DNA from 2 places in the Brevibacillus sp. NPDC003359 genome. Region 1 is predicted to be linked to the other one. Evidence: a T-box and tRNA genes for the amino acid it is inferred to sense, from the RefSeq annotation. Region 1 holds a T-box; the other holds one or more tRNA genes.
What was found. The T-box of region 1 lies ahead of leuS (leucine--tRNA ligase). A T-box ahead of a tRNA ligase gene usually reads a tRNA of that ligase, here a tRNA-Leu.
Positions count from the first base shown of each region.

Region 1 (20,374 bases):
CTGAATACATCCAAATGGGAAAACAAGGAGTTCCTCGATTTGCTCGCGCAGTCTGCCAAAGAAGGGGATGTAGCGAAGCGTAAGGAAATCCTCAAGAATGCTGAACAAATCATGGATGAAATGCCTGCGTTGCCAATCTACTATTTCACCTATGCATGGGTGAAGCAGGATAGCGTAAAAGATGTAGTAGTAGATGCACTCGGGTTTATCGACTTCAAGTACGCTTCCAATCAAAAGTAATCATGAATCTATGAGGGAGTGACTGGTGTGCGTCCGATCATTGGTGTGGCATGTACGAAAATGTATTTTCCGAAGAACGATCTCGACCAGTTTTTCTATGTAGGTTCAGGCTATGTGAACGGAATTGCCCGCAGTGGTGGTACTCCACTGATCTTGCCACTGCTGACAATTCAGGATGCTCCGTTTCGTGAGATGATCGAATCGCTGGACGGCTTGATTTTGTCCGGTGGTGAAGATCCTGCGCCGCATTTGTACGGCGAAGACCCCCTGCAAGGGCTGGGCGATATCAATTATGAAAGAGACATCACAGAGCTTGAGATTATCAAGATTGCCCTGGAGCTGAAAAAGCCGATTCTGGGCATTTGTCGCGGGATGCAAATTTTGAATGTGGCGTGTGGCGGCACCCTCATTCAAGATATCCCGAGCCAAGTACAAGGTGCATTACAGCATGCACAGAAGGGTTCCCGACAATACGGGGCGCACAAGATTACGCTGCAACCTGGCTTTGTAGCGGATGCCCTTGGAAAGACAGAGGTGCTCGTGAACACCTCTCACCATCAAGCGGTCAAAGACATAGCACCGGGCTTCAAAGTCACAGGATGCTCGGCTGACGGTGTGATTGAGGCGATGGAAAGTCTCGACGGGCTACATGTAGGCGTACAGTGGCATCCAGAACGGATGTGGGCACACGACGACGACATGTTAAAGATAGCCGAGGCATTTGTTGCCCGGGTAAAGCAGCAGAAGCTGCAAGCGGCGAAATAGCATAGAAAAGAGAGAAACCGTTCTGGGATTGCCCGGAGCGGTTTTTTGCATACAGGAGGGCGGCAACTTGCGCATTCTGGTCATTTCTCCGAAGCAGCTACCGATTCCCCCGATAACGGGAGGCTCTGTCGAATCAGGTATGCGAAAGGTTCGATTGTTGTCCAAAAAAAGCTCCATGTCCCGATTCACTGGCATGTGGTGAAACAAGGATAAAAGACTGCTAGAATCGAATTTCACTGAGAGGATGTATTTCCGCGAGGTGAGTTTTTGAGTTGATGGCACAACATTAAGTGACCAGGAAGCGAAAGAGTTTTACATGAAAAAGATCGCATTCTTAAAAGCTCATCAGTATAAACTGAACGCTTTTGAGATCAAAAAGTTTAGATACGAAGATGGGCACACCGCCTTACTTGAAATGAAGCTTGAAGTTGAGCTGGGTGGACAAAGATTGGAATATGCTGAGATAGTACATATATGGGAAGGAAAGGTATGGATTATGGGGGAGGAGGAAGATCCGTTTACAAAGTATCGGGATGGGAGAATGAATTTTGACATTCCGGTAGTCCCTTCAAAATGAGGATAGAGGTGAGAGAAATGTTAAAGGTCGGAGATTCGGCGCCCGTCTTTACAGCGGAGAGCACGAAAGGAACCATTGATCTGAAAGCACACATCGGACATGAACATATCGTCCTCATCTTTTATCCGGGAGATGATACCCCGATTTGTACGAAGCAGCTGTGTGCGGTGCAGGATCACTACACGAAAATCGAACAGGCAAATACAGTCGTTTTTGGCGTCAATCCAGGTGGCATGGATAAGAAACGCTCGTTTGCTGATAAGTTCCATTATGAATTTCCATTGATCGTGGACGAAGACGATTCCATTCGAAAAGCATATGATGTCGGAAAGGTTCTTGGATTGTTTTTCCAGCAACGCATCGTGTACATCATAGGTAAAAACGGAAGAATCATCTATGCCAAAAAAGGAAATCCTCCAGTGTCTGAGCTGATGCAGGTCATCGAAAGCCAAGCTTAGGACGTTCTTGCTTGCGTCAATGGAACAAAAAAGGGATAATAGAAATGAGAATGTATGTTTGGTGGGTATCCCTATGAAAAAAATTCTTCACTTGGATATTGACGCATTTTTCGCGAGTGTAGAGCAGTTAGATCGTCCCGAATTGCGGGGGAAGCCGGTCATTGTCGGTGGAACTGGCAATCGCGGTGTTGTATCGACCTGCAGCTACGAGGCACGAAAATATGGTGTTCGATCCGCAATGCCTGTAGCCATGGCGAGAAAAAAATGTCCGCAAGGTTTTTATTTGCCTGTCCGCTATAGCCGTTATATCGAAAAATCTGCTGAAGTCAGACAAGTATTTACTTCTTATACAGAGCGCTATCAAACAGTAGGGCTAGACGAGGCTTATTTAGACTTGTCGCATTATGAGAATGCGGTTCCCATCGCCCGCGATATTAAGAGGCGAATTAAACGGGAGACCGGACTTACTTGCAGCATCGGACTTTCCTACAATATGTCGTTGGCTAAGATTGCCAGTGATTTGAAAAAGCCGGATGCCTTTGTGATCATTCGACCTGAGCAGGCTTTGGATGTGCTGCGGTTGCTGCCGATTGGCACCTTGCATGGAGTCGGCAAAAAGTCACAAGAGCTGCTTGCAAAGAAGGGCATTGAGACGGTAGAGGATTTTTGGCGGCTTTCACTGGATGAGGCCACCACATTATTTGGGAAGTTCGGTCGTTCCCTTTATTATCGGGCGAGAGGCGAAGACAATCGCGAAATCGAAATGGATCGAGCGCCGAAATCAATGAGTCGCGAAACGACATTGCCCTTTGATTTGTTTGACAGGGATGCGATTACTCCGATTGCCACCTCACTTTTGCGTGAGGTCGAAGAGGACATCCGCGAAGAAGGGGTCGAGCCCCAAACGATTACGCTAAAAATCAAGTACGCGGACTTTACCCAGCGGACCAAGCAGCACAAGGCGGTGGCCGGGGCCAACTGGCAGGAGTTGTTGGACGATTTGCTCGACGCCTTTGACTATACAGCAGGCGTTCGATTGGTGGGCGTAGGCTTTTCGAATTTTGCGGAGCAGCAAGGGGAGCGGTACGAACAGCTCTCGATGTTTTCGTGGAAGCTAGGGAAGTAAGGGAGGGAGAGCAGTGGAGACAGAGAATGCCTATCATTGCTGTGCGACCTGTATTCATTTTCGCGTGGAGAAAAATACGGGGAGAGTCAGCTATCGATGTTCTCGCCTTACCTACGAGACACGTCCTGACTATCGCTTCCAATGCTGGACCCCGACAGAGAAGGTCAAGCGACTGATGGAAGCTCGTAATAGCCAACCATAGCTACAAAAAGATGCACCCCCTTCGTCATAATCGACAGAGGGGATGCCTTTTCTATTCATTTGTCAGGTCGAGGACCATCACTTCCTCCGGACCATCCATTTCGCCATTTGAGGTAAAGCCGAACGACTCATACAGCTTGCGAGCGAACTCGTTTTCAGGATGAATACTCAAGTGAATGCACGTACAGCTGTAACGTCTGGACATTTCTTCGACCAGCATGCGCAGGAACTTTTTGGCGTAGCCCTTGCCCTGATGACCAGTATCAATCATAAAGCGATCCAGCCAAATTCGGCCATTCTCTACATCGATTCCATGCATGGCATAACCGACAGCGATGTCGTTGTCATACAGACCGCATGATATCCATTCCGGTTCAAATCCTGATTGGGCGATGGAAAAAGCGTTGCTCTCGATGAAGGAGTGTTGACCTTCCGTTACAGTCAAGCAGGCAATTTGGCGCCAGTTTTCCTTCGTTATTTCACGAATAGACAAGCTCAAAATTTCATCTCGGTTTCATTGGTGGTGAAACGGGAGGCTTTGCTTGCTTTCAACTGGACGAACAGCAGAATGCTAAAACCAAGGATAGACGCTGCCACGATTAGGAGGGCAGAGGATACGGGCAGCAAATCCGTCAGAATCCCCCCAGCCAATGGACCTGCAACCATGCCGATCCCATGAAACATGTTGAAGAGAGAATAGGCAGTCCCATATGCGCCGCTGCCTCCCTGGTCGATAATGGCTCCCAACGTAGCCAAGGTTGGGGATAAAGTAAAGCCAATACTAGCTCCGACAAGGGCCATCGCGAGCATTGCCTGCCAAAGGGAGTCCGCCCACGCCAAAAATGGCAGAAAGACAGCCAGCGTGATGATTCCGCCAAACATGAGTTTATACGGATTCATGCGGCTGGAAAGTGAGCCGGCAACTGGGGCGATCAATCCATAGGCGAGTGTCATGACCCCAAACAAAAGACCAATCGTTGTCGGCGTCATGCTGAGCTTCTCTGTAAAAAATACGGGCAGAGTCGGTTCTAGCAAACAAAGGGAAACCTCAGCCAACAGGACGATTCCAGCGATAAAGATGACTTGCGGATTGCGGATGAATCCACCGACATGAAGCTTTTCACTGACGGTTCTCGTCGCGTCTTCCTTCAAGAACAAGTAGACCAGCACAATGTTAATTACGGTAAAGGCTGCTGCTGCCAGGAATGGCATGCGATGGTCACTGATTTCAAATAACCATCCTCCAATCGGCGCTCCAAGCAACGTACCGGTCGAAATCGCCGTCAAGGCTATTCCCATAACAGCTCCGCGCATTTTGGACGGGAACAAATCCGCCAAGAGGGCAAGGGCAGTTGGCCATGTGGCCGCCGCAGCAATACCTTGAACGAAGCGAGCAGTAATCAACAAGGCCATCGTCTCAGAAAAAGCAAACAATAACGTGGAAGCGGCGAGACCGAGCAAGCCGATCAAAAGCATGGTCCGTCTGCCGACCCGATCGGATATCGGCCCGAAAATGGGGGTGGCAATGAGCATGGCGACGGCATAGCTGCTAAACAGCACGCCCATCATCGTGGAGGAGGGTTGCAATGTTTCCGTAAAATAAGGAACAATCGGAATCAACAAGCTGTACAGCAGCATGTCGATGAAAAGGATCAGGATGACAAACAAGAGTCCTGTACGCTGTTGTTTGGTCATTTGCGTAAAAATTGACATGATAGAACACCTCTTAACTATAAAAACTATTTTTGTTTTATTGGTTTTCTTGCAAAAAACGATTCCGTGGTCTTCCAACGTTACTGGAACGACCACGATTCATTTATTACCTTTTATCTGCTGGTACCAATCCAAACAAGAGGACATCTACAATAGCGGAAAGCGCCTCAGAGACTGTAATCTGGTTTTTCATGTAAAAACGCTGGTCGAGTGTGGAATTCAGAGCATCGACAATCACCTTCAGCATCAGCGTGACGTTCATATTGACGATGAGTCCTTCTCGAATCCCTTGCTCGATAAGTACACGAAGTGTCTGCCAATCCTCGGATAAAGAAGCTTCGACATGGGCATATTGCTCAGGATAATATCGCTTCATCTGCTCGAGGATGCGCAAATCATAAAATTCATAGTGTGTTGGTAAAACCATCATGACGCCTTTGATTTTATCGATAAGAGAGAGACTCTCGTCTGCGAGAATTTGCTGTGTTTTTTCATCGCCCTCTTCAAAGGATTGCCGAATGATTGTTTCCAGAATTTCCACCTTGGACGAGAAGTGCTCGTATAGCGTGCGTTTGCTGATCCCGAGCCGCTTCACCAAATCATCCATAGAAAATTTCATGCCTTTATCGCGAATCTCTTCAATAAAACCTTTCATGATCCGGTTTTTAATAGCAATCGACCCCCAGCCAAAACAGCGTAAAGGAAAACTGTAAAAACAAAAACAGTTTTCTTGGTAACATCATTTTACACAGGATTACAGAGCAAGGCAAGCGATGATCATGCTTTTTGTTTTGCAACCAAGTGGTCGATTATGGTATAGTAGGTGCCGAAATCGCGGTTGATTGCTTCACATCATTTGGAGGTGCCCCGTGTTTTTAGAAAAGCTGATGCCTAGTCAGTTCGTCGAATCAATCCACCACATTGACATAGATCAATTGAAACGAAATAACATCCGTGCGGTGATTACAGATTTGGATAATACCTTGGTGGAATGGGACAGGCCACATGCAACTCAGGAGGTCATCAATTGGCTTGCTCGCTTGGATGAGGCAGGTATACAGGTCACTGTTGTATCCAACAACAACAAGGAGCGTGTAGACCGCTTCTGTTCACCACTCGACCTCGGATTTATTTGTGCGGCCAAAAAGCCGACGAACCGTGCCTTTTTGCAGGCAGTGCGGCAGATGAATGTAACCATCGCTGAGACTGTTGTCATTGGCGATCAATTGTTTACCGATGTGCTGGGGGGGAATCGATTGGGATTTCATACGATCCTGGTTGTTCCTGTGGCCCAGACGGATGGTTTTTGGACGCGCTTTAATCGTCAGATGGAGCGTGTGGCCCTTATTTGGATGGAGAGGAAAGGAATGGTTTCGTGGAGGAGAAAAGCATGACGGAACAAACGCATGGCTCTTGTGCTGGATGTGGGATTACCATTCAGATTGCAGACGCGAAAAAGCCTGGCTATGCACCTGAATCCGCGCTTGGCAGAAAGGTAGTCATTTGCCAGCGTTGTTATCGCATCAAGCATTATAATGAAGTTGCTCCCGTAGGAATGGGCGATGACGACTTCCTTAAGATTTTGGACGGCATCGGCTCTACGCAGGCGCTTGTTGTGATGGTTGTCGATATTTTTGATTTCCAAGGCTCCTGGCTCAAAGGGTTGCCGCGCTTTGTCGGGAAAAACCCGATCTTGCTCGTAGGTAACAAGGTTGATCTGCTGCCAAAAAATATCAATCTAAACCGTGTACGCAACTGGATGCAGCACGAAGCGAAGGAACGCGGATTGCGCCCGGAGGATGTCGTGCTCATCAGCGCACAAAAAGGACTTCATATCGATGAACTGTTGAATCGTATTGGAGAGCTGCGCAAAGGCCGAGATGTGTACATTGTCGGTGTGACCAACGTAGGAAAGTCAACCATGATCAACCGCATCTTGCATGACTACGGTGCGGCTGAGCTGGAGATTACCACATCGCCATTCCCAGGTACGACGCTGGACAAAATCGAGATTCCACTCGAGGACGGCCGCTCCATTTTCGATACGCCAGGAATTATCAATCGCGATCAGATCGGACACATGGTATCCCCGACTGACCTCCGAAAGATTACACCGACCAGCCGTATCAACTCCAAGGTTTATCAGCTTGACGATGGTCAATCACTCTTTTTGGGTGGCCTAGCTCGTATCGACTTTGTACGCGGAGAGAGACAGCCGTTAATCGTCTATGCGGATAACGACCTGTACATTCATCGGACGAAGCTGGAAAAAGCGGATGAAGTGATGGAAAAGCATCACGGAACCTTGCTGGTACCACCAACAGGCGAGGAAGCTGCGAAGGCACTTCCGCCATTTGTGAAGCACAGTTTCAAAATCAACAAGTCCACCATGACGACTGACATCGTAATTTCCGGTTTGGGCTGGGTCAGCATCCAAGGAAAACACGAAGCGAGTGTTGTCGTGCATGCACCTAAAGGCGTAAGTGTTGGGATGCGCAAAGGGCTGATCTAGCGTAAGCAATAAAAGCCGAGTTAGCCTTGCCCCTTGCCATATGCTATAGAGAGACGTCCGGGGAGGAAAAGCTCCATGATTACAAGCAAAACACAACTGGTTGGCCTGTTTGGGCATCCAGTTTCCCACTCGCAATCACCGATGATGCACAATACAGCTTTTTCAGAGACCGGGTTGGGATTTGCCTATGCTGCGTTCGACGTTGAACCGGAAAATCTGGAAGATGCAGTCGCGGGTATTCGCGCATTAGGCTTGAAAGGGATTAACGTCACGATCCCCCACAAGGTCGCTATTATGCCGATGCTGGATGAAATCGATCCGCTTGCCAAACGAATCGGTGCCGTCAATACCGTCGTTTCTCGTGATGGACGCTTGATTGGCTACAACACAGATGGGATGGGCTATGTTCGTTCGCTTGTGGAAGAGACGGGAATCGTTCTTGAAAAGCAAGTGGTCACCATGGTAGGGGCTGGAGGCGCTGCGCGTGCAGTGGCATTTACCTTGGCTGAACAAGGAGTCAAAGAAATTCGCATCATCAATCGTTCCCGGGAAAGAGCCGCAGTATTGGCTGAGCATGTCGGGATGATTGTACCTACGAAAATCGTAGAACAGGGCGAAGGTGCAGCTACCATTGCAGACTCTTCGCTGTTGATCAATACGACATCCATTGGAATGCTGCCAAACGTACAGGAGACACCTGTGCCAGCAGAATGGCTTCACTCTGGTTTAACGGTAAGCGATCTGATTTATAACCCGCTCGAGACACGTCTGCTCAAAGAAGCGCGTGCCATCGGAGCCACTGTTCATTCCGGAATCGGCATGTTCGTGAATCAAGGTGCACTGGCTTTCGAGCTGTGGACGGGCGAACGAGCACCAACTGGTGTTATGCGTGAGGTCGTCTTGCAACAATTACAGAAAACAACCTGATTGCAGGATGTAAAAGGAGGCATTGCCGATGTTGACCGGCAAGCAAAAGCGCTTTTTGCGCGCAGAAGCACATCATCTCACCCCCATTTTCCAAGTAGGAAAAGGTGGCGTAAACGAAAATATGATCACACAGATCAAAGAAGCGTTGGAAGTACGTGAATTGATCAAGGTAGCGATTTTGCAAAACAATAATGACGATAAACATCAAGTAGCAGAAGATTTGGCAGCAGGTGCAGGAGCAGAGCTCGTGCAGTTGATTGGCCATACGGTTGTCTTGTATAAAGAGTCCCGGGAGAACAAGACGATCAAGCTGCCATAAGTGACCTGCATGCGATGAGACAGCCAATCAAGCAAGTAGGGATCATGGGAGGAACGTTCGACCCGATTCATTGCGGGCACTTGCTAGCGGCCGAACAAGCCAGAGAGCAAGCGGGCCTGTATGAAGTCTGGTTTATGCCAACACACGTTCCACCGCACGTTCCACCGCACAAAAAGAGAGAGAGTCTGACGTTGGCGAATCACCGCTTGCAAATGGTTCAGCTTGCCGTGTCTGATCACGAGGTGTTTCGTGTAACAGATGTAGAGTTCGCAAGAGAAGGTCCATCATACACCTATGACACGATGGTTCAGCTCATCAGGCAGTTCACGGATTGCCGGTTTTCCTTTATCATGGGAGGAGATATGGTAAAAATCTTGCCCAAATGGTACCAGTACCAAGAGCTGATTCATATGGTACGATTTATAGGTCTAGCGAGGCCAGGAACCGAACTGGATCGGGAATCGAGCGAGGACGTCACATTTGTGGAGATGCCTGTTTGGGACATTTCCTCTACGATGGTTCGCGAGAAGGCAGCTGCCGGGAAAAGCATCCGTTATCTTGTACCTGATGCCGTGGAGCGCTATATAAAGGAGAACCGAATCTATGAAACTTTTGGATAATCGGGAAGAGCTTCTCGTTCGCGTACGGCAACAAATGCATGAGAAACGCTACAAGCACACGCTAGGTGTGGCTGCGTCGGCTCGCGAGCTGGCAGAGAGATTCGGGGCTGATCCTGACAAAGCCGAGCTTGCTGGTCTCTTGCACGATTACTGTAAGTGCTGGCCTGTGGAAAAAATGTTTGAGATTCTCGTGCGCCACGATATGCCTACAGAGCTTTTGGAAGGGGAAAAAGAGCTGTGGCACGCTTTTGCAGCTGCCATTGTGATCCAGACTGATCTGGGTGTGACGGATACTGATATTTTACAAGCTGTTCGCTACCATACAACAGGTCGGGCTGGCATGTCCCTGTTAGAAAAGGTCGTCTGTGTGGCAGACTATATAGAACCAAACCGGGTTTACCCTGGTGTCGATTTTATTCGCGCCAAAGCCATGCATGATTTGAATGCCGCCCTGGCACTCGCCTTGGGAGGCACGATTCAATTTTTGATAGAGAAGCAGAAGACGGTTTTCCCGTTGACATTGACTGCATATAACGATTTGATTTCCCGAAAAGGGAGAGAAGGAGGGTTCTGATGGTTAAAACAGTAGAAGATTTGGCACAATTGGTAGTGAAGGCAGTAGAGGACAAGAAAGCAGAGAACTTGAAGGTGCTCGATATTAAAAAGCTGTCCGTGATCGCAGATTATTTCATGATTTGCCACGGAAACAACGAGCGTCAAGTACAGGCAATTGTTCGCGAAATTCGTGATCAAGCCCACAAAAACGGCTATGACGTCCGCGGTATCGAGGGAGCGGATGAAGGTCGCTGGGTACTGGTTGATCTGGGCGATATCGTCATTCACGTTTTCCATCGCGAAGATCGCGATTTTTACAACCTGGAGCGCCTGTGGAAGGACGCAGAGGAAGTTTCCTTCAGCGCGCAAGGGTAAGGTCAGATGGCATATGCACACATGGCCGCTGTATATGACAGGCTGATGGCCGATACTCCTTATGACCAATGGCTCGATTGGGTTGAGCGCAATTGGGAAAAGGGAGAAAAGCCTGTCCGGGTCATTGATCTGGGCTGTGGGACGGGTACGATTGCAATTCCACTCGCCAAGCGGGGATACCGTGTTACGGGTGTGGATCTCTCCACAGAAATGCTTGCGATTGCCTATGACAAAATGAGGCAAGAGCAAGTGGATGTGTCGTGGGTCGAACAGGATATGCGGGAGCTTTCGTTGCCAGAAGCGGATGCGGTCATCTCCTTGTGTGATTCATTGAGCTACCTCACGGAGGAAGGGGATGTGCAGGAAACGTTCAAGCGCGTTTTCGCTCATCTTGCGCCTGGTGGGAGCTTTCTGTTTGATGTGCACAGTCCATACAAGATGCTGCACATTTTCGGAGATGAGACGTTCACACACGTAGAAGATGAAGTTTCGTACATTTGGCAATGTTTTTGCGACCCGCTGCGACTGGAGGTAGAGCATCAGCTAACGTTTTTCATTCGTCAGCCAAACGGTTTGTATGAGCGGATGGAAGAAGAGCATTGGCAACGGGCTTACCAGCCTGTCCAACTGATGCGCTGGCTGACAGATGCAGGCTTCACAGACATTGTCATCACCGCTGATTACTCGGATATGCCGCCACAAGAAGCAAGTGAGCGCCTATTTTTTTCAGCCCGCAAGCCGAAAAGTTTGACATGATTGGTTCGGATTGACTATAATGGCGTTATAACTACAGATTTCGACGCGTTTAAGAGGAATAGTAAGAATAGGATTCGAGCATTCACAGAGAGTTGACGGATGGTGCAAGTCAACCCGGATCTATCTGAACTCACCTCCCAGCACTTGCCCCCAAGGTCATTCAAGCAATGATTGCGTAAGGGTGAGCGGCTTATCCCCGATACGGATGAAACAAGTGGGTGAATGCATGTCATTTGCCAATCTGGGTGGTACCGCGGGAATGTAAACAACCTCTCGTCCCTTTCGCAATAGCGATCTGGGATGTGAGGTTTTCTTTATTTTCACCTATTTTAAGATGGGAGTGCTTTACCATGGTATTCAGTCATCGCAATGTCGAAAAGAAGTGGCAGCAATATTGGGAGCAAAACAAGACCTTCAAAACCTCCGAGGATGAGGGCAAGAAAAAGTTTTACGCACTCGACATGTTCCCGTATCCATCTGGAGCTGGCCTGCACGTAGGACATCCAGAAGGCTATACGGCTACTGATATTTTGTCCCGCATGAAGCGGATGCAAGGATATAACGTGCTCCATCCAATGGGCTGGGATGCGTTTGGTCTGCCAGCGGAGCAATACGCGCTCGATACCGGAAACGATCCGGCAGAATTCACCGAGCACAATATCAACACTTTCCGTCGCCAAATCAAGGCGCTCGGATTTTCCTACGACTGGGATCGCGAAATCAATACGACCGATCCGCATTACTACAAGTGGACACAATGGATTTTTACGAAGCTGTATGAGCACGGCTTGGCTTATATTGACGAGGTAGCTGTAAACTGGTGCCCTGCTTTGGGAACGGTTTTGGCGAACGAAGAAGTCATTGACGGGAAAAGTGAGCGTGGTGGACACCCGGTAGAACGCCGCCCGATGAAACAATGGGTCCTGAAAATTACAGCGTATGCAGAAAGACTGCTCGCTGACCTGGATGAACTGGATTGGCCGGAGAGCATCAAGGAAATGCAGCGCAACTGGATTGGTCGTTCTGAAGGGGCAGAAGTAACCTTTGGTATCGAGGGTCATGAAGAAATTTTCACCGTCTTTACGACACGTCCAGACACTCTCTACGGTGCAACCTATGCGGTACTGGCTCCTGAGCACAAGCTGGTTGAGCAAATTACCGTACCAGCTCAAAAAGAAGCAGTGGAAGCGTACCTGGAGCAAGCAAAACGCAAAAGCGACCTGGAGCGTACCGATCTGGCGAAAGAAAAAACAGGAGTATTTACCGGAGCGTATGCGATCAACCCGGTGAACGGCGAGCGTCTGCCAATCTGGATTGCAGATTACGTACTGATCAGCTACGGAACAGGCTCTATCATGGCGGTTCCAGCGCATGATGAGCGCGACTATGAGTTCGCGAAAACGTTCGATCTGCCAATCAAGCAAGTAATCGCTGGCGGAGATATCACCAAAGAAGCGTATGCAGGTGATGGAGAGCACATCAACTCCGGCATGCTTGATGGTTTGAACAAAGAACAGGCTATCAGCAAAATGATCGAGTGGCTGGATGCGGAAGGCAAAGGAAATCGCAAAGTCACATACCGTCTGCGCGACTGGTTGTTCAGCCGTCAACGCTACTGGGGTGAGCCAATTCCGATTCTCCACCTCGAAGATGGTACGATGAAGGTCGTTCCAGAATCCGAACTGCCGATCATTCTGCCAAAAACAAAAGAAATCAAACCATCCGGTACAGGTGAATCGCCATTGGCAAACATCTCGGAGTGGGTGAACACTGTAGATCCGGAAACAGGCATGAAAGCGCGCCGTGAGACAAACACCATGCCGCAATGGGCAGGTAGCTGCTGGTACTTCTTGCGCTTCATCGATCCACACAATGACAAAGCATTGGCTGATGCAGACAAGCTGAAAGAATGGCTGCCAATTGACATTTACATTGGTGGTGCAGAACACGCAGTATTGCACTTGCTCTACTCTCGCTTCTGGCACAAGTTCCTGTACGATATCGGTGTCGTACCAACCAAGGAACCATTCCAAAAGCTGTTTAACCAAGGGATGATCCTGGGTGAAAACAACGAGAAAATGAGTAAGTCAAAAGGCAATGTCGTAAATCCAGATGATATCATCGACAGCCATGGTGCCGATACACTGCGCATGTACGAAATGTTCATGGGACCACTGGATGCTTCAATCGCTTGGTCGACAAAAGGCTTGGATGGCGCACGTCGCTTCCTGGATCGTGCCTATCGTCTGTTCGTGGGTGACAACGGTGAGCTGAACGAAAAAATCGTGGAGACCTCCAACGTGGCTGGCATGGAGCGCGTGTACCACCAGACCGTGAAAAAAGTAACAGAAGACTACGAGGGCCTGCGTTTCAATACAGGTATCTCTCAGTTGATGGTATTCGTTAACGAAGCGTACAAAGCTGAAGTTCTGCCGAAGAAATTCATGGAGGACTTTGTGAAAATGCTGTCTCCAATCGCTCCACACTTGGGTGAAGAGCTGTGGGAGAAACTGGGCCACAGCGACAGCTTGGCATACGCAGCATGGCCTACGTATGACGAAGCGAAGCTGGTTGAAGACGAGGTAGAAATCGTCTTGCAAATTAACGGCAAAAACAAAGAGAAACTGCTCATCGCGTCTGATTCCACCAAAGAACAGATGGAAGAGATGGCGAAAAACAACGAGATGATCCAAGAATTGATCGAAGGAAAAACGATCGTCAAAGTCATCGCTGTTCCGGGCAAGCTAGTAAATATCGTCGTTCGTTAAGAAAAGGACGGAAAGAAATGAGAAGAGGAGTGGAGCCTGTGAGTGACAGGTATCCACTCCTTTTTTCGCAGATCAACACTTCTTCGTCTTTGGCTAATGTGGCTGATTGCTCAAATTTCGTGCAACCAGTTCCTGATCCTCGGCAAACTTTGCTTGTGTACGACGAAATACTTGGGCGAAAAGACCGGGAATACCGTCTTGCAGAGGAATCAGTCCTTCCCCAGTAATTCCACCGGGCACGCAGACCCTTTTTTGTAGAGTAGGAAGGGTGAAAGCTTCTTCGCGTAAAAGATCTGCGATCCCAATTAGCATTTGCGTGGTCATGTAGGTAGCAGCTTCTTCGGAAATGCCCGTTTCTTCAACAGCTTCGTGAATCATTTGCTGCAAAATATAGCTGATAAACGCAGGCCCGCAACTGACAATGTCAGAAGTAATTCGTAAAAAAGGCTCCGAAATCTCAATAGGGGAGCTAATATGGGCAAACAGGCTCCGAATTAATTGACGTTGTTCCTCTTGGATGCGTGAGCCAAATTCACATAAGCTGACACCACTCATTACGGCATTTGTTATTGAAGGAACGACTCTGGCAACCGCGCATGGAACTTGAGACTCCAAATCTGCAAGCTTGATCGGACTGGTGATCGTAATCAATAGGTGGTCTGGAGTTAAGGCAGGAGCAATTTGTTCGAGCATCACGCTATATTCCAGTGGCTTGACGCATAGCACGATCGTTGTAGTTTCTTTGACCAGATCGGCATTGCTGTGCGCGACAATGAGCCCGGGATGTTTTTCTGCCAGTTGCTGCGCCTTTGCTGGGGTTCTGTTGCTGATCGTGACATGACCAGGAGTCAGCGCCTTGGCTGACAGTAATGATTCAATCAAGATACTGCCCATGCTGCCCGTACCAATGAACCCGATTCTATTCATGGGCATACCTCCCTCCGATATTCTTTTCCCATTCTATGTAGGAGTGCCTATGATCATGACCGGATGCTGAGCACTCATTGTACGATCAGCCGATCCTTTATCCGTGAGAACATCTTCTCGCCAATTCCCTCAATCTGTTTCAGGTCATCCGCCGAACGAAAAGGCCCTTGTTTTGACCGATAATCCAAGATTGCCTTGGCACGAGCTTCTCCAATCCCCGGAAGGCTCATGAGCTCTTCTACAGTTGCCGTGTTGAGATTAACGGCTGTGGAGTCACCAGTGGTGGATACGCGGGCAGCAGATTTTACAAGGCCAATGGAAGTGGAGACGGGGGACTTTGCGCCTTTTGCCGGGATAACAAGAGCAGCTCCATCTGTGAGCGGCTCTGCCAAATTGATCTGTACAAGGTCAGCATCAGGCAGTGCTCCTCCTGCTTTTTCGATGGCATTTGCGACACGGGTACCTGGTTCAAATTGGTATAAACCGGGACTTTTCACTTGCCCTTTCACATCGATATAGAGAGGAGGGGGGAGTGCTTCCTTATCTTTTTCCTTATTCTGATCTCTTTCCGGTGTCGCTTTTACAGGCTTGGCAGGTTGAACAGCTGCTGAATCATCTGTCAGTTCTTTTGTTTCCAGATTCGATGCTGCATAAGCAGGAGAATGCAACGGTAGTTCATCAGTCTTATGCGATTGGTCGCGTTGATATAGCCAATAGCTACAACCGACAAACAGAACAGCCGCAGTTAGCAAGATATATCGACGATAACGCTCCCACCATTCCAGCACCATAACAAAAACCCTCCCGTCCTTCACATAGCGATACGTTCATAGAGAGAACTTGTTCTCTATCAACGATGCTACGAAAAGTAAGAGAGGGTCTGCAAATCTATTTATCGCGTTTACGCTGTTAGCCGATATGCTGCAGCGAATTTTTTTTGCGGCGAAGGTCTACATTCGGGCTGACATAAGGCTCGAAATTATGCTTTTGCTCAATGAAGATTTGATGCCACAACATGAAGACCAGGATCGTCCAGATTTTGCGACTGTAATCCGCATTGCCTTCGCGGTGTTCATCGAGCATGTAAAGCACATAGGCCTTATTAATCAAATTATCCACCTTGGATTCGAAAATGATCTCTTTTGCCCATTTGTAAAATTCGTTTTTGAGCCAATGACGAGTCGGAACAGGGAAGCCCAGCTTCTTTCTCGTTTGAATCTCAGGTGGCAGGAAGTCTTTCATCGCCTCACGAAGCACGTGCTTGGTCGTGCCGTTGGCAATTTTGTACTTCGTTGGAATGGTAGCGGCGAATTCAAATACCTTCAGATCAATGAATGGCACACGCAGCTCCAAAGAATTGGCCATCGTCATCTTGTCAGCCTTCATCAAAATGTTGCCTCTGAGCCAAGTGTGAATGTCCAAGTATTGCATCTTGGTCACATCGTCATATTCGGAAGCGCGTTTGTAGATATCTTCTGTAATGGAGAAAGGAGATACATACGATTCCGAGCGGGTAATATCATCCATGACGACACGCTTTTTCATCTCTTCACTGAAAATCAGTGCGTTTCCGAAGAAGCGTTGCTCAACCGTTTTCGATCCGCGGATGAGGAAGTTTTTCCCTTTTACCTGGTCGGGGAGGCGCTCTGCCATGTATCCGATGGATTGACGCATCCAGCCAGGCATCCCGGAAAACATTTTGAGAGAATGAGGCTCTCTGTAAATATTGTAACCGCCAAAAAATTCATCTGCACCTTCACCGGACAATACGACGGTTACGTGTTCACTTGCCATCTGAGCTACAAAATAGAGCAGAATGGCAGATGGGTCCGCTACCGGTTCGTCCTGATGCCAGATGAGTCGTGGCAATTCATCCATGTACTGCTTGGCGTTTATCACGCGCTCGAAATGCTCCGATCCCAAATACGCGGCGGTTCGTTTTGCATAATCGAGTTCGCTGTATCCAGGAATATCCGAGCCGACAGAAAAAGATTTGACTGGCTCGAAGGTACGTAGCATCCCAACAATACTGCTAGAGTCAACGCCACTAGATAAGAAGGCTCCACGAGAAACTTCGCTAATCCGGTGTTTGTCGACAGATTCAAGCATGACACTGCGCGTACCCTCAACAAAATAAGAGAACGGCTTGCTTTCATCGGGCTTGAATTCTACATCCCAGTATCTTTCGAGCTTGATCTGGTCGTTTTCAATAATGAACGAGTGCGCAGGCGGTATACGGTAAATGCCAGCAAACATCGTATCAGGATCAGGCACATATTGGAATGTCAAATAGTGATAAAAAGCGGTTGGATTCACTTCACGCTTGAATCCTGGCGACTCCAGCAAGCTTTTAATCTCGCTGGCAACCCCGATTGAATCATTTGTCTCTACATAGTAGAGCGGCTTGATTCCAAAATGGTCGCGTGCCCCAAACAGACGTTTTTTACGGGAGTCGTAGATCGTAAAGCCAAACATCCCGCGCAAATGCTTAGGTGCATCTGTTCCTACCTCTTCATAAAGGTGGAGGATGGTTTCAATATCAGAATCGGTATGGAAAACGTGACCGATGTCCTTTAACCATTGCTGTAACTCTTTGTAATTGTAGATTTCACCGTTACCAATAATCCAGATGTCACGTGTTTCGTTAAACAGCGGTTGATGTCCGCCTTCCACGTCAATGATGCTTAAACGACGAAAGCCCAGGGCGATGTTGTCTTCAAGGTGAAAACCATCGTCATCTGGACCACGGTGCAGGATGACACCCGTCATTGCACTAATCGCTTCTTGTTGAACAGGCTTTTGCCGCTTGTTATAGAGTGATACGATTCCGCACATAAGAAATGACTCTTCCTCTCACTGGATTGCTCCTGCTAACTCTATCATGTATCGACCATCAGCGCAATCTCTTATGAGTGCCAGTGATTGACCTCGAAAACGCTGATTCTACAAGGGAATTAGCCTTTCTTCTTTTCTATTTTTGTCCCCATTCTGTTAGATATACTCCCTTAAGAGACCATTTATCGTTCGACAAAACGGTTTCATGTAAAGAACAAGACGGGGGGATTGCAGTGTCAGTATGGAGAGCAAGCCTAGCGATGATGATCGGCCTCATTCTGTCAGCCTATTTGCATCCTGCTTGGCTACTGTTGGCTGCAGGCGTATCATGGGCACTCGTTGCATGGAGCCCGTTTAGGTACCGCAAATACGTTGCATACTACGCACTGATTTCTATTCTAGCAGGTCTCTTTTTTTATGGGTACGAGAATCTCCATAGCTCTGAAGTGAAACCATTGGCAGAAAGGGAGCAGAGGATCTGGGTAAAAGGTGTCATTGATTCACCCGTGAAACGGGATGGGGAGGTAGCACGATTTTTTGTCACGATAACATCCTGGGGTGAAAATCAGCGTGATCAGAACGAGCATCGGTCTCTCGAGAAAATTGCGCTTCGGGTTAAACTTGCTTCTTTCCAGGAAGCTGCACAAATAGAGCAGTGGAGACGTGGCAGTGTTATCGTGGCTCCGATCCAATTGTCCTTGCCAGCTACTGCGCGCAATCCTCATTCCTTCGACTACGCCAGCTATTTGTATAGGCAAGGTGTCCATGTCACAGGGGAAACAAACTATCAAGCGGTTGATATGACACCTGCTTTTTCTGTTTGGGCGAGCTTTCAAGAATGGCAGGACTCGGGTGCCAAGCGAATTGAATCATTATTTCCAGATCCAGAAACAGCGGGGTACATGAAGTCGCTTCTGCTCGGTCTTGGACAAGAGGTGAACCCTGAGCTTGCATCGATGTATTCGAATTTGGGTTTAAGTCATATTCTCGCGATCTCCGGTTTGCATGTGACCATGGTCAGTTCCATGTTTATGTGGTGCTTGGAACGGATTGGAATCAGACGCAGATTGGCATTTGTCGTAACGATTTTGTTCTTGATCGGGTATGTGCTTTTGGTGGGAGCTAGCGCGTCTGCGATCCGATCTGGACTGATGGGGAGTGTCGGTCTTCTGTGTCAGGTGTTTGGAAAGAGGTTGGACGGCAAAGACGTCTGGGCAGGTGCACTCATTGTGATGCTAGTGGTGAATCCGTATCAGCTGTGGCATGTCGGTTTTCAGCTTTCCTTTGCGGTCACACTTGGTCTGATTATTTTTGTGCCATTTAGTTTGCATGTGTTTGTTCGGGTATCCGTCTGGATTCGTACACTTGTGGCGGTCACCTTGTCGGCCCAGCTCGTTTCCTTTCCGTTTCTCATCTACCATTTTCATTTGTTTTCACCTGTGTCCTGGCTCGTTAATTTGGTAGTAACACCGATTCTCTCGGCAATAGCGCTACCGTTCGGGTATATCGCGATTGTCCTCGATTTCTTCCATCCGTTTTTGGCCGTGATCCCTGTCTGGATTTCGACGGCTATGCTGAAATGGATTCATCTCCCGTTGTTTGCTATTGAAAAAATGAGGCTCCCCTTCACTTATTGGCCGCATCCTTCTTGGTGGTGGCTTGTTTTGTATACCTGCTTTCTAGTTGTTCTGCCCATTTCATGGAAGTTGGGCTATCATCGAAAGCGTGATATAATGCTTACTTTCGTTATATTTCTCTTGTTAATTGTCGGGGCCAGACAGCCTTTTTCTGGAGTCGAAGAAGTGCGAATTACCTTCCTTGATGTCGGACAAGGGGATTCCATCGTTGTCGAAATTGGTGATCAGAAGGTATACTTAATGGATGCGGGTGGGACAATGCGGTTCCCAGCTGCTGAACCATGGATGGAAAAGCGTGACCCATTTGAGGTGGGGAAAGACGTCGTTCTGCCGTTTCTGATGGCGAGAGGAATCGAGAAAATCGATCGCGTCGTCATGACGCATGGCGATCTGGATCACATCGGGGGATTAAAAGCGCTTGTTCCTCATTTTTCTTTTGGCGAGGTATTGGTGAATGGAACAGCACCTTCCAAATTGGAGGGCGAAATTGTTCAGCTTTTCCAACAAGAAGGAGTTCCGATTCTAACCGGGCTCCCGGGTCAATCATGGTCCGATGGGCCGGGAATCGAGTGGAAGTGGCTGCACCCAGGTGAATCGACCTTCTCAGGAAATGATGCATCCGTAGTACTCCAGCTTACAGCTTTCAATAAGACGGTATTGTTTACGGGTGATATTGAAAAGGGTGGGGAAAGTCAGCTTGTTCAAAACGGTTTGACTTCTGTGGATGTTTTGAAAGTAGCCCATCATGGAAGCAATACCTCGAGCACCGAAGAGCTCCTTGCAGTCACAGCACCAAAAGTTGCTGTCATCTCTGCCGGGGTGAAAAATCGGTACGGGCATCCAGCGTCCGAAGTACTTCATCGCTTAAAAAAATCGGGTTCCGTCGTGTACAGGACTGATGCTCATGGAGCAATTACGCTGGTTATTACACCTGAGGGATTATATTGGCAGGCCCAAATATTGGATACATAAACTGTTTGCAACTTTTTCAATGAGCGAACCGTCTGTAGGGGGGAGAAGAGAATATGCATGAAGCAGAGTTGATCAGGATGGCGCAATCCGG
Region 1 covers NZ_JBIAOR010000002.1:86,889-107,262, reverse strand. Annotated here, with positions in the region: gene ACFYU8_RS10065 (peptide ABC transporter substrate-binding protein) at 1-240, shown strand, start outside; gene ACFYU8_RS10060 (gamma-glutamyl-gamma-aminobutyrate hydrolase family protein) at 268-1,005, shown strand; gene ACFYU8_RS10055 (hypothetical protein) at 1,073-1,207, shown strand; gene ACFYU8_RS10050 (hypothetical protein) at 1,322-1,582, shown strand; gene ACFYU8_RS10045 (peroxiredoxin) at 1,600-2,040, shown strand; gene ACFYU8_RS10040 (DNA polymerase IV) at 2,114-3,166, shown strand; gene ACFYU8_RS10035 (hypothetical protein) at 3,180-3,368, shown strand; gene ACFYU8_RS10030 (GNAT family N-acetyltransferase) at 3,420-3,866, opposite strand; gene ACFYU8_RS10025 (MFS transporter) at 3,863-5,080, opposite strand; gene ACFYU8_RS10020 (TetR/AcrR family transcriptional regulator) at 5,187-5,735, opposite strand; gene ACFYU8_RS10015 (YqeG family HAD IIIA-type phosphatase) at 5,950-6,474, shown strand; gene yqeH (ribosome biogenesis GTPase YqeH) at 6,471-7,592, shown strand; gene ACFYU8_RS10005 (shikimate dehydrogenase) at 7,668-8,519, shown strand; gene yhbY (ribosome assembly RNA-binding protein YhbY) at 8,548-8,838, shown strand; gene ACFYU8_RS09995 (nicotinate-nucleotide adenylyltransferase) at 8,853-9,458, shown strand; gene yqeK (bis(5'-nucleosyl)-tetraphosphatase (symmetrical) YqeK) at 9,442-10,032, shown strand; gene rsfS (ribosome silencing factor) at 10,032-10,388, shown strand; gene ACFYU8_RS09980 (class I SAM-dependent DNA methyltransferase) at 10,395-11,144, shown strand; T-box leader at 11,184-11,428, shown strand; gene leuS (leucine--tRNA ligase) at 11,495-13,912, shown strand; gene comER (late competence protein ComER) at 14,006-14,839, opposite strand; gene ACFYU8_RS09965 (helix-hairpin-helix domain-containing protein) at 14,914-15,630, opposite strand; gene asnB (asparagine synthase (glutamine-hydrolyzing)) at 15,749-17,674, opposite strand; gene ACFYU8_RS09955 (DNA internalization-related competence protein ComEC/Rec2) at 17,908-20,283, shown strand; gene ACFYU8_RS09950 (RNA polymerase sigma factor) at 20,337-20,374, shown strand, end outside.

Region 2 (10,405 bases), on a different contig from region 1:
GCAGATGCGCCAACATCCACGGATTTTCATACAATTGTGACTGTGAGGAGACTCACGGCGCGCAATCAAGCTCTAATCCACCTTACGCCTGCGAAGCTACTAGGTGGATTTTTGCATTTTTATATATCTCCGTCGGAGCCACTTATACAACTTTACTGTTGCTAATATCGAACCTGGTAGGCTCGCTAGTTTCAAAAGCAACATAAATGTAGTAGTTGTAAGCACTTGGCCTCACCTCCTTTAATGGAGGCTACACCGTTCGGCTCCCTGTCTCAACTGTATATTATTTATTATACACGCTTGGGACAATATTCTAAATAGCATTACCAGTATCTTCTTTGAAATATTTTTTGGAAATACAACATCTAGTGTTATTTTTGAGAATTTTCACTGGATGACGCTGAATGTGCACGAAAAAGACGCCCTTTAATAGGCGTCTTAGAAAGATTCAACGATCACTCACCGCAAGATCATTCAGTGGTGAGTATTTTTTATGAGCGCGGGAGATGCAGGCACATGCGTAGAATGAAGAAGGCCCTTCCGGATTTTACGGAGGGGCGATTTTTTGTTTAGTTACAATTAATCACGGGTTCAAAGGTGCGCGGCATGGGTCACTTAGGATACTGGATGGTGAGTTAACTAACCCCATTCCGTAATCAAACGTAGTATGATAATATAATTTTTGAATAATATAAAATAGGGAGATTAACTGTGAAACTTGGTGGACCCGCGCTATTATTTATTGGATTATACATGATTGTCATAGCAGTAAATCGGATGTATGGGACTGTAATTAGCTCGTACGCTCTCGTTGCGTTTTCCATAGCCGCAATTTCATTTACGTTGGGGGATTTATTAAAGCACTTTCGCCCTCGAACAAAAAACAACCCATTCTACCATGTGGCGCTCGGATTTAGTTTAGGAGGGTTTGTTGGGCCATTAATAGGTGCTAAATTTAGTTCTTCTTTTGATATTGCTGCGATCACGGATGGACTTACACTTGTAGGGCTATCCATGCCTTTCTTAGCAAACGGAATTAAGGAAATACTAGGAAATGTACTTGAGTCAGAAAAATAACTCTAAAAAGCGCCCCAGCAACGGAAGTAACTCCGCTGCCAAGGCGCTTTTTTGTCCCAAAAAGGAATGCTACGATATGCCTAGCGGCTATTTGCCACCACCGTTAAAGGAGCGTGCTCGTCCGTGATCTACCGCGATTTCGATCCATCGTTCTATTTCACCGTACCTTGGCGCGATGCGTCCGCGGTCCAACTCCAATTAATCGAATCGTCTGTTCCTTACGTTCTCGACTCGCATCCGAACGGAGAAGTGACGTTCCTGTTTCCGGATTTACCTCCGCGATTGTACGCACAGGTCCGGAAAATTTTCGGAGGGAACGGAATTCCTATTGATAAATTCGGAGAGTGAGCGCATAATATAGGAACAAACGTTCGGTGACGAAGGCGCATGAAATGGCGAAGAAAATCGATAATTTATTCGGATCATCACGATTTGTACTACCGGAGCAACGAGCGGCGCTAATCGAACATAACCAGGCGCGTGGATTGGTGGAGCGGCCGGCCGTGGATGACGATGACTTCGGGGAGATGTGTTTTCGTATCTACGACTCAACGCAATATGACTACGCGATAGCCGTTAAGTGGTTCATTCCGAGAAAGGGAACGCTAGGTACGTTATGGATTAACGTTGAGGATCTCGTGGCGGTGACGAAGTGAATTCCTATTCATCAAAAAAATCACACGGAATGGAACGTATATAATAAGGAAGATTTACGTCTGACGGACTCGTTTTTGAGCTGCGTGATACCCTACGAACTCATCCTGTTATTGTATTTGACGTGCAACGTGCTAAAAAGTATACTGTTTTTATAAACATTGAGTCCGTAAGTAAACTTTTTTACCGTGTGTCACCGTGAATGGACGAAGCAGGCAACCGTAAGGATTCGGGATATAACGGACACTACCGATAACTTCTAAGCCGTCGGTCGGGAGTTCGAATCTCTCCTGGGACGCCACGCCTTTTCAAAAGATAGCCTCCTTAGGACGTTGTGGCGTCCACAGGAGGTTTTTTTGTAGAAAATAACTCGTCTATCAGAATACAAACGGAAGCAAGTGGTAAGGCAAAGGGATATTTCAAAAAAAAGTTAAAAAATTTTCATCTATAAATGGAAATATTTTGTCTAATTTGTCATAAATTATGTAAAAAAATCACAAAATATGGCTCCTATTCTATTCGGAAAATGTGACGAAAAGATGATATTTTTGTAGAGAGGCGTTTCTATCCTTTCAAAATTATTGCGACATGTAACTTTCTTTTTCGACAAACGTATCTAATTAGAAGACTGAACGAAAAAACGATAGTTTGACAGGAAAAATATGGACGTTATTCAGTCAAAAACGATATTGACTTGCGAAAATTGATTGTGTATACTCAAAAACGTACTTCGTGTCAACAGAAAAACACAAGTAAAATCAGTGTTTATAGGCGGTCGTGGTGGAATTGGCAGACACACCATCTTGAGGGGGTGGCGGGGCGACCCGTGCGAGTTCGAGTCTCGCCGACCGCACCAATCCCGGAAGCAATCAGGAAGAAATGGAAACGAGTGTTTGTATTTTTCCAAATAAATCGAGCCTTTTTCGACAAGGGCTTTTTTTTCTGCCAACTGCAAAGCACTGTCGAATAGAAAGAGAAAAAGGTGGGAAAGGTGATAGCAGTGCCTTATTTTTTCCCACTTTTGGGTCATTGCTTATGAATCGCATTTGATGTAAACTGCCAAGTGAGAGAAAAACAATAGAGAAATGTTGGAAAAACAACACTACCTAAATTCAGATCAGACCCAATCTGGTTTAGGTCGAGGAGAAGAACCCATGAGTGTAATTAGAGAGATCATTGAGGGATTATTCATCGGATTTACTTCTGCGGTGGGCGTAATCGGCACATACCAAACACTGGTTTCTTGTGCAGGCCTGTTCCGCAAAAAAGAGCAAGTAACAACTGAGCCGCAAAAGACGTTTGCTGTGCTCGTGGCTGCTCACAATGAGAGCACCGTAATTGCTCCGCTAATTGAAAACCTGAAGAAACTCGACTATCCACGTGAAATGTACGACATCTTCGTCATTTGCGACAACTGTACAGATAACACGGCAGAAATTAGTCGGGCGCATGGTGCAATTGCATGTGAGCGTTTTGACACATCCAAGCGTGGGAAAGGCTACGGCATCGAATGGATGCTGGAGAACCTCTGGGCAAGACCTAAGCAGTATGACGCTGTCGTAATGTTTGATGCTGACAACTTGGTTGAGAAAAACTTCCTGAAAGTAATGAATGACCGTCTCTCCAAAGGGGCACGTGTGATTCAAGGCTACCTCGATTCCAAGAACCCGTTTGATTCCTGGATTACGCTGTCCTATGCGGTAACCTACTGGTTTACAAACCGTATGTGGCAGCTGGCTCGTCACAATTTGGGACTGCCGAACACTTTGGGCGGAACTGGCTTGTGCATTGAGAGCAACCTGCTCAAAGAAATGGGCTGGGGAGCAACCAGTCTCACGGAAGACCTGGAATTTGCAACACGTTGTATTGAACGCGGTATTTACCCGACTTGGGCACATGACACCAAGGTATGGGATGAAAAACCGATTGATTTAAAATCGTCTATGCGCCAGCGTTTGCGTTGGATGCAAGGGCATTACGATGTAGCAGGACGTTACATTCGAGCTGTATTGTTTAATGGATTGAAGTCAAGAAAGCTGGGAATGCTTGATGCAGCCTTCTACCTCTTCCAACCGATGTATGTGCTGATGGTGACAATGATGTCGGTATTGTTCCTGGCAAGATTTTTTGATATTGGTACGCTGACAACGGTATCCACGATCTTGCCTACATGGCTGGTATACGGTTCTACTGCCGTGTTCTACCTGTTGCCGATCTTGGCCCTCTATTTGGATAAAGTTCCGTGGAAGGGGTATTTCGGGCTCCTCTTGCTACCGTTCTTTTTCCTGACCTGGCTTCCGATTATGTTTTACGCGTTCTTTACGAAGAAAAACCAAGAGTGGAGTCACACCTCTCACACACGCGCGATTCGTATCGAGGAGATCCAGCAATAGTGACGTAAACAAGCAAAACCACAGGGGGAATATTCACCTGTGGTTTTCCTATTATCTTAAAGTAGCAAGACCGTTGCCGAATTTGGTATAATGACGTGATCAAGCAAGTAGCGTTCGCCATCGGGATTAAGGCACCAGCTGAAGACGCCGCGGTGCCAATAGGAGGAAAACAGCAATGAAGCTCGCGACAGATATTCACAACAACGACGTCCCATTGTTGTGGGGCGATAAACGATACCATACATGGAATTATCATTTAAGAGGGACTTTTCACGAAAAGATTTTCAAGGTTCCATTGGATGGCGGCTTTAGTTGTCCGAATCGGGATGGGAAAGTAACGACAGGTGGCTGCACGTTTTGTAGCGCAAGAGGATCTGGAGATTTTGCTGGTGACCGCAGAATGGATCTGGAAAGACAGTTTCATGATGTGAAAAATCGCATGCATGAGAAATGGCCGCAAGCCAAATATTTGGGCTTCTTCCAAGCGTATACGAATACGTATGCACCTGTGGAGGAGCTGCGGGAGATGTACGAAGTCATCCTTAAGCAAGAAGGCGTCGTTGGACTCTCCATTGCAACGAGACCTGACTGCCTGCCAGACGACGTCGTGGAGTATTTGGCTGAATTGAATGAGCGCACATATTTGTGGGTGGAGCTCGGACTACAGACAGTTCATGAGCACACAGCACAGTTAATTAATCGGGCGCACGATTATCAATGCTACGTGGATGCTGTAGAGAGGCTGCGCAAGCACAACATCCGTGTATGCTCTCATATCATCTACGGACTGCCAGGAGAGAGCCACGAAGAAATGATGCAGACGGCGGATGCTGTGGCCCATCTGGATGTGCAGGGGATCAAGATACACCTGTTGCATCTGCTGCGCAAAACACCGATGGTGAAGCAATATGAGGCAGGTCTCTTGGAATTCCTGTCGCAGGAAGAGTACACGAAGCTCGTAGTGGATACATTGGAAATTTTACCTCCAGAGATGATCGTCCATCGAATCACAGGGGACGGGCCACCTGATCTTTTGATTGGCCCGATGTGGAGCCGTAAAAAGTGGGAAGTACTCAATGGCATTGATGCAGAACTGAAAGCGCGGAATAGCTGGCAAGGAAAATTTTTCGTGCCACGCACGTAATGAAGCAACAACAAAAAGGGAGCCTTTTCTGGGCTCCCTTTCTTTTTATCGATTTCGAATCAGATTTCTCGCACGCTTCGGGTAATTGGTAATCAGACCATCTACACCACAGTCAATGGCACGCTGGATTTGCCGACCACTGTTCACCGTCCAGCTCAATACTTCAAATTGATGCTGCTTCGCTTGTTTGACAAGGTCTTCAGTCAATTGGTCAAAAGGGACGTGCAATTGATCGGCTCGATAGTTGCTAGCTACTTCCCAAGGCTTGGCGAGTGGTCCAATATATAAAAGTCCCGTTGTTTGCGTAGCATCCAATTGCTTGATTCGTAAAAGGCTGTCAAAGTTGAACGTTGAAATGATGGTTCGCTCTGTTAGCTGATAACGCCTGATTTGCTCGATGAGGAGTTCCTCTAGGTGGGGTTGATCCAAAAAGAAATTTTTCATCTCGATGATGAAGCGCAGTGGTGTGTCGACAAACGTCTGGAATACCTCCTGCAGGGTTGGAATGTGGGCTTTTGGTACGCGTGTAGACGAGTCCTTATCGGCACGTAGCTGACGAAGTTCACGCAATGTGTACTGTCGCACCAATCCAGAACCATTGGTCGTGCGCTCCAGATTGTGGTCATGAATGACAACCAGCTTATTGTCACTGCTGAGCTGGACGTCCAATTCGATTCCATTGGCTTTTCGTCGGACGGCTCCTTGAAACGATTCCATCGTATTTTCCGGAAACAGGCCGGAAGCTCCACGATGGGCATAGATAAGTGGGGGCACGAGGGCTTCCTCCCTTCTCGAGCATGTGATTACCTATAACCATGATATGTAAATGGCCCCTCGATACGACCTGACATGAGAGGCATCTCCAGAAGTCTATCCGATTACGACGAGTACGATGACCAAAAGGACAAAGAGGACAAGGATCAGGGCAAAATTGTTATTGCAGCTCACAAAAAACACCCTCCTTCTCGCACATGAAGCATCTACTTTCATGGTATGAAAAACGAGTAAATATGACCCAACAGAATGCCCACCTTGCGTTTTTTTGTGCATGAGGAACGCTTTTTTTTTTTATACAGATTGGCAGATGACGGCCTTATTTGTTTTGCTACAATGAGAGGAGGAGTACTGCAGGGGAGGATGAAGACATGATAAATGTTGTAGGTGCACAGGACACTGGCGACCTGATCATTGATCGACAAAATCGCCGGGTGAAGCTGCATATGTATGAGCCATCACAAATCGAGCAATGGGATCGGGTCATGAAGGAACTGGCCGAAGAGTCAGAGGCAACAAAAATCATTGTGTACGGGAAGAAACAAGATGTTCCGAAATGGCAATCGCTGGGTTACGAGCTGGAGGGAACCATTGATGGGTTTTTTCAAGGAGAAAACGCACAGATGCTCACCTGCTATCAGACAAAAGAGCGGGCTGCCTCTGGCGCAGCAAAACTTGCCGAGGAAATTCTTGCGCTGAGCCTAGCACGAGCGGGAAGTACGATAGAGAAATCGTTACCCGAGGGATACCACATGCGTGACGCAACAGAGGCAGACGCGAAGGAATTGGCGTGTTTGTATGGACTGGTATTCGCGACGTATCCTACACCAATGAACGATCCGTCCTACATTCATAAAACCATGCAAGAAGGTACAATCTACTATGTCATTGAATTTGAAGGTAAGATTGCATGCGCATCGTCAGCTGAAGTATCCGAACGATTTGGTTCAGCGGAAATGACGGATTGCGCGACACATCCAGACCATGCGGGGAAAGGTCTCCTCCAACCGCTATTTATCGCGCTGGAACAAAGGATGGAGGAGAAGGGGATTTACTTTTTGTACACCTTGACGCGGGCACAATCAGCAGGAATGAATGTGACAGCTGCCAAGATGGGCTATGCATACCGCGGACGGCTGATTAACAATTGTACGATCTTTTCAGGCTATGAAGACATGAATATATGGGTAAAGCCACTTCGCCCGACAAGGGGGTAACAGGCTACCTGTTTGTAGGATACAACTGTTGTTGCAGACGACGGGCCATCAAGGCCAATTGAAGCTGCCAGCGTTGATGAGCATCCTCCAGGCGGTAGCCTGTTTTTTCTTCAATTTGGGTCAACCGGTACTTGAGCGTATGTCGATGGATATACAAGGCTTGCGAGGTCTGTAGACCGTTTCCATTCTGGGCCAAATACACCTCAAGTGTTTCAAGAAGCTGTTGGTTGTATTTCGTATCATAGCGAATTAATGGGTCCAACAATGGGTTCCACAGGCGGAGCAAGCTTTCTTTTTCGCGATGATACGGAAACAAAAATTGATAGCCCTGCATATCCCGGTATCGTAAAATTTGCGGGGATTGGGCCAACAGCGGGTACGCTTGCAGAGCAAACATCGCTTCTTCGGAGGCACTGACGACGTTTGGCAATTGCTCACAGGGATTGCTCAAGGCGATTTGTAGGTCAAGAGAAGGGTGCAGCCCTCTCCAGCGGGAAGTGAGCTGTTCCAACAAGCGCAGGCTCGTCTGATCATCCGGTAAAATAAACAAGAGACAATGTGGCCGTTCGCGCAGCAAATAAGAGCGCTGATGACGGTCGCTAAGCCTTCGCATCAATGTAATGACACTTTGATGCATGTCTCCGAGCATCGTCTGATCGGCCACTTCTACCCGAACAGCCACACAGAGATGATGTCCAGCAAGCGGGTACCCGAGCATGCGACAACGGCTCTCCAGCTCCGAATCGGCCAGCTGCTGCCCGTTCAGCAACTCCTCCACAAAATCCCCTTTTAACCGCCATTCCGTTGCGGCTACCGCTCTTTCCTTTACATATTCGAGTGCACACAAGGTAGAGGCATGCTGAAGAGCGACGTCATCGAGCTCTTTCCAGGCGTGCTCGGGCTTCGATAACGTCAATGTGCCAAAATGCTCGCGATTGGCGCGAATCGGTACACGATGAGCGATTTCCTGGGACTGATCATGCTGCTGTGCTTCCGAACTGCCATGCTGTGTGACTTCAAAGCCTAGTGCATCGATGAGCGATACGACCCCTCCCGTAAGTGCAGCGAGCTCGCCTGCGATGGCAGGAAGGCCTCCTTTGGACAAGGCAGCGTCAATCATTCGGTTATGAATCGCCGAAGAATAGGCCAGCGTCTCAAATTGCCGATTCATGATCGGCTGCAAGATGGCTTTGGTTATGGTCGAAAAGTTAATTTCCGTGGGAATTTCAATCAATGGAAGTTGATAGTGATCCGCCAAAGTCAAAAAGGTCTCGGGAATTTCGCGTAAATAAAAGCCCGTATGAATCGCGACGCCACTCAGTTTTTGCTTTGCCAACGATGGAATAAAAGAAGCGAGCTTTTCCGTATGTTCAGCCAGCCCAAAGCCGGTTGTAATCAAAAATTCGCCTTCCTGCAAGCGACTCGTATCCTCCAGCACCTCGACAATGGTCACCCAACGAATCGGATTGTCCAGTCCGCCTGCTCCTGCGATCAGCCTCGTGTGAACCATGTCCGGCAGTTGCAGAGCTTCTCTTATCGTGATGGTCATCAGGTATCTCCTCCAAAAGCCTCGATAAAGGTTCTCTTATACAAAATGTACAAAAGATTTTGTCTCTTTACCATGTTTTTTTGCCAGCACGTAGGATGGCTCTTGCGTGTTGGTCAGCTAGGATAGAGGTAGAGAATAAGCGAGGTGGCGACGAAAATGACGAAAAGCTATGTAATCAAGCCTGAATTGGGCAAGGAGTATCCAGTAATTTCTCACGGAAAAGGAATTTATCTTTACGATAATGAGGGAAATCGTTACATCGACGGTTCCAGTGGAGCGGTGACCGCAAGCATCGGTCACGGTGTAGAAGAAGTGGCTGAGGAGATGTATGCACAAGCCAAGGAGGTTTCCTTCGTATACCGTTCGCATTTTAGCAGTGATGCTGTAGAGAAGCTGGCTACAAAGCTCGCGGAGTGGGCACCAGGCTCACTGAACTGGACGTTTTTTGTCAGCAGTGGTTCGGAAGCAACGGAGACTGCACAAAAAATCGCGATTCAGTACTGGCAGGAAAAAGGAAGACCAACGAAAAACCGGATTATCTCCCGCTGGATGAGCTATCACGGGATTACGATGGGGGCACTTTCCATGTCTGGGCACGTTTTGCGTAGAAAGCGGTTCACCCCATTATTGGCTGACTATCCGGCTATCACAGGACCATATCCGTATCGCAAGCCTGAAGACATGTCCCTCGAATCGTATGCGCTTGCGTGTGCAAATGAGCTGGAGACTGCTATATTGCGCGTCGGACCTGAACAAGTAGCTGCGTTTATCGCTGAGCCTGTCATCGGGGCTTCTGGTGGAGCGGTTGTGCCGCCGGACGGTTACTTCCAACGCATTCGCGAGATTTGCGATAAGTACGAGGTTTTATTTATCGCAGACGAAGTAATGACAGGGGTAGGTCGCACGGGGAAAGCGTTTGGGATCGACCATTGGGGCGTCGTACCTGATTTGATGGCCTTGGGCAAAGGGATGAGTGCCGGTTACACGCCTATGGCCGCTACAATTGTCTCGGACGAAATCATTGAGACGATTACAAAAGGCAGCGGCTCGATTATGGCAGGACATACGTATAGCGCCAATCCACAATCTGCTGCTGTTTCTCTGGCTGTCCTCAACTATGTGGAGAAGCATCAGCTCGTAGACAAAGCAGCAGAACAAGGTGCCTATTTGCTTGCCCGCTTAAAAGAGCTGGCTGATGAGCTCCCGTTGATCGGAGATGCACGTGGTCTTGGCATGCTGTGTGCGCTGGAACTAGTGAAAAACAAGCAGACAAAAGAACCTTTTGCGCTTTCTCAAGGCGTAGGCGGGAAAGTCATTGAAAAAGCATTTGAAAAAGGCTTGCTGATTTATCCTGCAATGGGCGGAATCGATGGTGTGGCAGGCGACGCTGTCATCATCTCACCTCCACTGACGATTACTACGGAGCAAATCAATGAGCTGATATCACTCTTGAAAGAAGCAGTGATAGCTGTTCAGCAAGAACTCCAAGACAAGGCACTGATCGGATAGAGAGGGAGGTAATTAATATAAACATATAACATTAAACAACTTTATACAAAAACAAACCTGTAGTACAATGTAATCAGGTGATGAAAAA
Region 2 covers NZ_JBIAOR010000032.1:15,076-25,480, forward strand. Annotated here, with positions in the region: gene ACFYU8_RS31255 (hypothetical protein) at 712-1,077, shown strand; gene ACFYU8_RS31260 (hypothetical protein) at 1,201-1,425, shown strand; gene ACFYU8_RS31265 (YolD-like family protein) at 1,470-1,733, shown strand; tRNA gene ACFYU8_RS31270 (tRNA-Leu) at 2,503-2,587, shown strand; gene ACFYU8_RS31275 (glycosyltransferase family 2 protein) at 2,886-4,124, shown strand; gene mnmL (tRNA modification radical SAM protein MnmL/YtqA) at 4,300-5,268, shown strand; gene ACFYU8_RS31285 (glycerophosphodiester phosphodiesterase) at 5,314-6,042, opposite strand; gene ACFYU8_RS31290 (YjcZ family sporulation protein) at 6,139-6,318, opposite strand; gene ablB (putative beta-lysine N-acetyltransferase) at 6,414-7,259, shown strand; gene ACFYU8_RS31300 (PucR family transcriptional regulator) at 7,264-8,808, opposite strand; gene ACFYU8_RS31305 (aspartate aminotransferase family protein) at 8,965-10,317, shown strand; gene ACFYU8_RS31310 (IS607 family transposase) at 10,405-10,405, shown strand, end outside.
Region 2: it has a tRNA-Leu gene. The T-box ahead of leuS (leucine--tRNA ligase) is inferred to sense a tRNA for this amino acid. The anticodon was not compared.